2 regions of the Pseudoalteromonas sp. SG43-7 genome follow, and region 1 is predicted to be linked to the other one. Evidence: predicted binding sites of a transcription regulator. Region 1 holds the regulator's gene; the other holds the start of a gene.
The links. The regulator NrdR, encoded in region 1, represses ribonucleotide reductase genes. The targets are predictions, from matches to a motif close to AAACACNANATNTNGTGTTT.
Positions count from the first base shown of each region.

Region 1 (4,464 bases):
TGATTCTGCTGGTATTTTTCTGGCAACAGCGCATCCGGCTAAGTTTAAAGAAAGTGTTGAAGAGATTTTAAATATTGAACTTGAAATGCCAAAACCACTAGCTGATGCATTAGCTAAACCATGCTTAGCCGAAGATATCGCAGATGATTACGATATCCTGCGTGAAATATTATTAGCTAAACTAGGTTAGTTTTTACCCGCTCAGTAAAACTAAAAATAAACGGCATATGTGAAAGCAATGTCGTTTTTTATTGCTTTAAATTGTACTTAATAGCAGTAATGGAAAATTAAACTATTGAACGTGAACGGCGGTTTAGAACTCGTAAACAAAAAATTAAAATGGCTATAAGGCAGATCATAATCCCTGCAAGTATAACTAATTCATTCGCTACCCAATGGATTAGGAGTAATCCGCACATAAATAAAATAAATGGTTTAAATTCATAATAATAAAAGTGTTTGTTAACTTTAATGCGATTTACTTTATGATCTTTACGCCGTGAATTTGAGCGTAATCGCCAAATGTTGGCACCATTGAAGAATAAAAAAATACCAATGGCTGTTGGTAAAACAGTGCTGAAAAGTAAAATGCAAAGTCCGCCAACAATGACATAACAATAAGGAATTGATTCGTAGATAGGTTTAGCTAGCATAGTAAATTAGTTCATCATCCATGATTACATTGGTATCATAATAGTGTAAACAATCGCGAATGCAACAGATTAAGGTATAAATAATGTAAATGTTATTTGCTTTTATTCATTAAAATTTCTGATGCTTTAATAAAAAAATATCATTACAAAAACACTGTGAATTAAATTCAATCCCTGTTTAAATATGTTCATCTTTACACCATAGGCAAATTGACGTTTTCAGCGTATAATTCAGCCTTCAAAATACCATACACGTTGCCCTAGGAGCCCCCATGTTAGAACGTAGCATGAATATTTCGGATTTCGATCCAGAGTTATTTGAAGCAATCACTAAAGAGACTGCTCGCCAAGAAGAACACATCGAGCTTATCGCATCTGAGAACTACTGTAGCCCACGCGTACTAGAAGCGCAGGGTTCACAGCTAACAAACAAATATGCTGAAGGTTATCCGGGCAAGCGTTACTACGGTGGTTGTGAGCATGTTGACGTGGTTGAACAACTAGCGATTGACCGTGCAAACGAATTGTTTGGCTCAGATTATGCTAACGTTCAGCCTCACGCAGGTTCACAAGCAAATGCTGCTGTGTTCTTAGCTTTATTAGATGCTGGCGATACAGTGTTAGGTATGAGCTTAGCTCATGGTGGTCACTTAACGCATGGTTCACATGTAAGCTTCTCTGGTAAGCTTTATAACGCAATCCAATACGGACTTGACGAAGCGACTGGCGAGATTGATTACGCACAAGTTGAAGCACTTGCACTTGAGCACAAACCAAAAATGATCATCGGTGGTTTCTCAGCATACTCAGGTATTGTTGATTGGGCTAAATTCCGTGAAATCGCTGACAAAGTAGGCGCTTACTTGTTTGTTGATATGGCTCACGTTGCAGGCCTTATTGCTGCTGGTGTTTACCCAAGCCCAGTACCACATGCACACGTTGTTACTACAACTACGCATAAGACATTAGCTGGCCCTCGTGGTGGTTTGATTATTTCTGCTTGTGGCGACGAAGCTATTTATAAAAAGCTTAACAGTGCAGTATTCCCTGGTGGTCAAGGTGGTCCTTTATGTCACATTATCGCTGCCAAAGCAGTGGCATTTAAAGAAGCATTACAACCAGAGTTTAAAGTATACCAAACTCAAGTTGTGAAAAATGCTAAAGCTATGGTTGCAGTAATGCAAGAGCGCGGTTATAAGATCGTATCTGATAAAACAGAAAACCACTTGTTCTTACTTGATCTAATTGATAAAGACATCACTGGTAAAGACGCAGATGCGGCTTTAGGTAATGCTAATATCACCGTAAATAAAAACTCAGTACCAAATGACCCACGTTCACCGTTTGTAACGTCTGGTTTACGTATTGGTTCACCGGCAATCACACGCCGTGGTTTTAAAGAAGCAGAGTCTAAAGAGCTTGCTGGCTGGATCTGTGACGTACTAGACAACATCAACGATGAGTCAGTACAAGCACAAGTAAAAGAGAAAGTTAAAGCAATCTGTAAAAAATTACCTGTTTACGCTTAATTGAGTTACAAACAGTAATTTAGATCACAATAGCTTAGTTTTTTGCTATTATAAAGGCCGCCTAAAAGCGGCCTTTTTTGTTTTTAACGGAAGCTGATACCTATGCATTGTCCATTTTGCACCGCAAAAGATACCAAAGTGATTGACTCGCGTTTAGTGGGAGGTGGCCACCAAGTAAGGCGACGCCGTGAATGCAATGAATGTCATGAACGCTTTACTACCTTTGAAGGCGCAGAACTTGTAATGCCTCGGGTGATCAAACAAGACGGTAGCCGTGAACCTTTCAATGAAGATAAACTCCTTAATGGTCTACACCGTGCATTAGAAAAACGCCCCGTCAGTACCGAGCAAGTTGATGAAGTGGTCAATATTATTAAATCGCAATTACGTGCCACCGGCGAGCGTGAGATTTCCAGTCACCTGATTGGCGAATGCATTATGGAAGCGCTGAAAAAACTCGATAAAGTCGCTTACGTCAGATTTGCATCGGTATACCGTTCATTCGAAGATATTCGTGAATTTGGTGAAGAAATTGCCCGTTTGGGAGAGTGATATGAACCAATATCAGTTTAGCGAACAAGATTTCTCTTATATGACCCGAGCGATTGAGCTTGCCAAACAAGGATGCTTTACTACCACCCCAAACCCAAACGTTGGCTGTGTATTAGTAAAAAATGACGTTATTGTTGGTGAAGGTTTTCATCAAGTTGCCGGCCAAGGCCATGCTGAAGTGAATGCATTAGCAATGGCGGGTAGCCAAGCCTTTGGTGCAACTGCTTATGTCACGCTTGAACCTTGTAGCCATTTTGGTCGCACACCGCCGTGTGCCGAAGGTTTAAAAGCTGCTGGCGTGGTAAAAGTAATTGCTGCTATGGTTGATCCAAACCCGCAGGTGGCCGGTAAAGGTTTAGCTATTTTAGCGGACGCGGGCATTGAGGTTGCGTCAGGTTTGTTAGAACAACAAGCAAGGCTGTTAAACCGTGGCTTTTTAAAGCGCATGGAGCAAGGTATGCCATTTATTACCTGCAAAATGGCCGCAAGCCTTGATGGTAAAACGGCACTTAAAAACGGTCAAAGTAAATGGATAACGGGCCCTAAGGCTCGCCAAGATGTGCAACTACAGCGCGCACAAAGCTGCGCTATTTTAACCGGCGCGGACACTGTATTAGTTGATAATGCAAAACTCAATGTTCGTGTTGATGAGCTGCCAGAGCCGTTACCAACGCAATTACCTGTACGCCAACCTGTACGTATTATTATTGATTCACAAAGTCGTTTAACACCTGAGCTAGCATTATTTAGCATTGCCAGTGAAGTAATTATTCTTACCACTGAACTTGATAAATCGCAGCAATGGCCTCATTACGTAAGCCATATTGTAGTACCAGAAAAAAATAATAAAGTTGATTTAGAGGCTGCTATGAAACTTTTAGCGCAGCAACAGTTTAATCATATTTGGTTAGAGGCGGGGGCAACCTTAGCGGGCCAAATGACTGAATGTAATTTAATTGATGAATATATTGTTTATCTGGCGCCGAAGTTGTTAGGGAATGACGGCAAAAGCTTACTAAACTTTACAGAGCTGACAAGTATGCAGGACGTTGTTAATTTATCAATTAATGAGTGTGTGTGTATCGGTGACGATATTCGTATCACGGCGACACCACGCAAAGCCTCATCTAAACCAAATAATTAAAGAGTAACCACTATGTTTACTGGGATCATCGAAGCGACGGGCACTATTAGCGAGTTACAACAAAAGCAAGGCGATTTAGCTATCCGCATTAAAAGTAATAACCTTGATATGGCCGATGTAAATTTAGGCGATAGCATTGCAACTAATGGGGTTTGCTTAACGGTTGTGGCCAAGCACAGTGATGGATTTAGCGCTGACTTATCAAATGAGACGATCAGTTTAACGGGATTTTCTCACTATAAACAAGGGCAAACTGTAAACCTTGAGAAAGCCATGCAGCCAGTATCTCGTTTAGGTGGTCACTTAGTTTCAGGGCATGTTGATGGCATCGCGACTATTACCGCAATTACGCCTAATGCGCGTGCCGTTGAGTACTGGTTAAGCACCGATGTACAACTAATGAAATATATTCCTTATAAAGGCTCGGTATGCATTGATGGTATTAGCCTAACAGTAAATGCAGTAGCAGATAATAAATTTAAACTGACAATTGTGCCGCACACTAGTGAGCAAACAACTATTGCTGATTTTAAAGTAGGCACGCAAGTGAACTTAGAAGTAGATCAAATCGCGCGTTATTTAGAGC
Region 1 covers NZ_JACJEY010000022.1:47,894-52,357, forward strand. Annotated here, with positions in the region: gene thrC (threonine synthase) at 1-190, shown strand, start outside; gene glyA (serine hydroxymethyltransferase) at 926-2,182, shown strand; gene nrdR (transcriptional regulator NrdR) at 2,285-2,734, shown strand; gene ribD (bifunctional diaminohydroxyphosphoribosylaminopyrimidine deaminase/5-amino-6-(5-phosphoribosylamino)uracil reductase RibD) at 2,736-3,878, shown strand; gene H5200_RS11790 (riboflavin synthase) at 3,891-4,464, shown strand, end outside.

Region 2 (4,464 bases), on a different contig from region 1:
TAATCCATTAAGATTAGATTTTATTGCCGACAAGGCCAAAGGCTTATTCGACAAAGAAACACTCGATGTCGGCTGTGGTGGCGGTATATTGAGTGAAAGTATGGCGAGAATGGGCGCACATGTGACTGGTATTGATATGGGTCAAGAGCCGTTAACCGTTGCGAAACTACACAGTTTAGAAACCGGTGTAAACGTTGACTATATAAAAATACCTGCCGAACAGTATGCCAGCGAACACCCTGCCCGCTTTGATACTATTACTTGTATGGAAATGTTAGAGCATGTGCCAGACCCTGCATCTATCATTCATGCAGTAGCAGAATTAGCGAAACCTGGTGCCGATGTATTTTTCTCTACATTAAACAAAACCCCAAAAGCATATTTGTACGCAATTATCGGGGCGGAAAAATTATTGAAGATGGTGCCTGATGGAACCCATGATCATAAAAAGTTTATCAAACCAGCACAACTCATTGCATGGGCAGAACAAGCGGGCCTCAAAGTACGTGCTAGTGCGGGATTGAGTTATAACCCTTTATCAAAGCAGTACAGCTTAAATACCGATGTAAGCGTTAATTATATTCTGCATTTTGAGAAACTAGCGTAATGGCTGGTTTTAACACAGCAACCCCCGCAATTGATTACGACGCCTTTATTTTTGATTTAGACGGTACATTACTCGATACCGCAGATGATTTAGGGGCTGCGCTAAATTACGTACTCGCTGATCATAACCAACCATCAGTAACCGCTGATATATATCGCCCTGCAGCTTCTAACGGTGCAATGGCGCTGCTTGCAGCTGGATTTGGTCAGCAATGGCACGATCACCCAAATCAAGCTGACTTACGCCAGCAGCTATTAACTGCCTACGCAGATAATATTGCCACCCATAGTCAATGCTTTACTGGAATTGCACAATTATTGATCGCGCTTGATCAACAACAGATCAAATGGGGGATCATGACTAATAAACCTGAGTTTTTGACTATTCCATTAGTTGCTGCAATTGCTGAACTAAAAGATGCACAGGCAATTGTCAGTGGTGACACCCTCGATATCGCTAAACCATCTCCTTTACCTTTACTGCATACAGCCCAACTGTTAGATGTTGATCCGAGTCGTTGTTTGTATATCGGTGATGCGCAGCGTGACATAATTGCAGCCAAGGCTGCAAACATGCACAGCGCTGCTGCGTTGTGGGGCTACATCCCTAGTGAAGCTGAAGCATTGAGTTGGCAAGCCGATTTTAATTGGCAATCACCTATTGATGCATTTAACCATATATAGTGCCATGTTAAATTTTAACCACTACATATTGTGATCGTGTTACTTTTTGCACATTGTTTGTTGATAAAAAAAGCAGCCAAAATTTATTTTTAAAATGCGTAAATTTAATCGATCATCAGTTGATTTTTATAAATTTCATTTTAATCAGATGGTCAAAGGTTAATGGCTACTAACACAAGCGTGTTATCCCAACGTTATCCACAATTAGGGGCGTTTATGCCCCTTGCAAATGATCGCATACCACACTATCTTGTGATCTAGAATTTGATGAACACCAGATGTTGTGGCTAAATGTTATTCAATTAAATTCGCGCTAATACAATTTTATTGCAATAAAAAATTTATTTTAAGAAAAATGTGTCACTAAAAAATATTATATCCCAAGGAATACAGGCAAAACTATGAACCAACAGCTATCTGTAAGCAAACGTGACGGCCGTAAAGAGTCACTTGATTTAGATAAGATCCATCGCGTTATTGCTTGGGCCGCCGAAGGTCTAAATAATGTGTCTGTCTCACAAGTTGAGCTGAAATCGCACATCCAGTTTTATGATGGTATTCGTACTGAAGACATCCATGAAACCATCATCAAAGCGGCCGCTGATCAGATCTCTAAAGAGTCGCCTGATTATCAATATTTATCAGCCCGCTTAGCTGTATTCCATTTGCGTAAAAAAGCCTATGGTCAATTTGAGCCACCGCGCTTGTATGATCATATCGTTAAGTTAGTTGAAGATAAGCGTTACGATGCACACTTACTAGCTGACTACACAGAGCAAGAAATTGATCAACTGGATGAATACCTTGATCATGGACGTGATTTAAACTTCAGCTATGCTGCTGTTAAACAGCTTGAAGGTAAATATTTAGTACAAAACCGTGTTACGGGTGAAATTTATGAAAGCGCACAGTTTTTATATATTTTAGTTGCAGCCAGCTTGTTCTCTGATTACCCAAAAGAAACGCGTTTAGACTACATAAAGCGTTTTTACGATGCAGTGTCATTGTTCAAAATTTCATTACCTACGCCTATTATGGCGGGAGTTCGTACCCCTACGCGTCAATTCAGTTCATGTGTACTGATTGAATGCGGTGACAGCCTAGATTCAATTAATGCAACCTCATCAGCGATTGTAAAATACGTATCGCAACGTGCAGGTATTGGTATTAATGCTGGTCGTATTCGCGCACTAGGTAGCCCTATTCGCAATGGTGAAGCATACCACACCGGTTGTATCCCGTTTTATAAGCACTTTCAAACGGCTGTTAAAAGTTGTTCGCAAGGTGGTGTCCGTGGTGGCGCAGCAACCCTGTTCTATCCACTTTGGCATCTAGAAGTTGAAAACTTATTAGTGCTTAAAAACAACCGTGGTGTTGATGATAACCGCGTTCGTCATTTAGATTACGGTGTACAGTTTAATAAACTAATGTACTCACGTTTGATCAAAGATGATTACATCACATTATTCAGCCCGTCTGATGTGCCTGGTTTATATGATGCATTTTTTGAAGATCAAGATGAATTTGATCGTCTTTACGTACAATATGAACAAGACGAGTCAATTCGTAAAAAACGTATTAAAGCTATTGAGCTGTTTTCAATGTTTGCACAAGAGCGTGCTAGCACTGGCCGCATCTATTTACAAAATGTTGACCACTGTAATACACACAGCCCATTCATTGCTAAAGTGGCACCAATTCGCCAATCTAACTTATGTTTAGAAATTGCATTGCCAACTAAACCACTTAACAATGTTAATGATGAAGAAGGTGAAATTGCACTGTGTACGCTGTCGGCCTTTAACTTAGGTGCGATTGAGTCACTGGATGAACTTGAAGAGCTTGCAGAACTTGCGGTACGTGCACTTGATAACTTACTGGATTTCCAAGACTACCCGGTGCCAGCAGCACATAATGCAACTATGGGCCGTCGTACACTCGGAATAGGCGTAATCAACTACGCATATTACCTTGCTAAAAATGGCAAACGTTATTCTGATGGCAGTGCCAATGCATTGACTCACAAAACATTTGAAGCAATTCAGTATTACCTAATGAAAGCCTCAAATGAACTGGCTAAAGAACGTGGTGCATGTCCTAAATTTAACGAAACAACGTATTCGCAAGGTATTATGCCAACCGATACGTACAAACGTGATTTGGATAAAATTTGTGATGAACCATTGCATTTAGATTGGGATACATTACGTGCCAATATCAAAGAGCATGGTATGCGTAACTCAACGTTATCTGCGTTGATGCCATCTGAGACATCGTCGCAAATTTCAAATGCAACGAATGGTATTGAACCACCACGTGGTCATATCAGTGTTAAAGCCAGTAAAGATGGTATTTTAAAACAAGTTGTACCTGAGTATGAACGCCTTAAAAATAACTATGAATTATTGTGGGATATCCCATCAAATAAAGGTTATTTAGAATTAGTGGGTATTATGCAAAAGTTTGTTGACCAAACAATTTCTGCCAATACTAACTACGATCCAAATAAGTTTGAAGGTGGTAAAGTACCAATGAAGGTCTTATTACAAGATTTACTGGGTGCTTACAAACTTGGCGTTAAAACCCTTTACTACCATAACACCCGTGATGGTGCATCTGATATGCAAGAAGATACACCAGAAGTGGAAGATGATGATTGTGCAGGCGGTGCGTGTAAAATCTAATCGGTAATAAATATAAATTGGAAGCGGGCTATACGCCCGCTTTGCCCTGTTCGTTTTTTGAGTGATCTTATGTCTTATACTACTTTTAGCCGAAACCATAATAACCAACTACAAGAACCGATGTTTTTCGGCCAAACCGTTAACGTATCGCGTTATGATCAACAGAAGTACCCTATTTTCGAAAAGCTAATTGAAAAACAACTATCGTTTTTTTGGCGTCCTGAAGAAGTCGATGTAAGTAAAGATCGGTTAGATTTTCAGGCCTTACCTGATCACGAAAAACATATATTTTTAAGTAACTTAAAATATCAAACCTTACTTGATAGTGTGCAAGGTCGCTCGCCTAATGTTGCGTTACTGCCAATTGTGTCGATCCCAGAACTTGAGACCTGGATTGAAACATGGGCATTTAGTGAAACAATCCATAGCCGTTCATATACACATATTATTCGTAACGTTACCCAAGCCCCTGAGCTTATTTTTGATGATA
Region 2 covers NZ_JACJEY010000004.1:146,542-151,005, reverse strand. Annotated here, with positions in the region: gene ubiG (bifunctional 2-polyprenyl-6-hydroxyphenol methylase/3-demethylubiquinol 3-O-methyltransferase UbiG) at 1-607, shown strand, start outside; gene H5200_RS03030 (HAD family hydrolase) at 607-1,290, shown strand; gene nrdA (class 1a ribonucleoside-diphosphate reductase subunit alpha) at 1,692-3,974, shown strand; gene nrdB (class Ia ribonucleoside-diphosphate reductase subunit beta) at 4,044-4,464, shown strand, end outside.
Region 2: a site for NrdR is predicted at 1,560-1,579, ahead of nrdA (class 1a ribonucleoside-diphosphate reductase subunit alpha). Genes of this name have one in related genera too.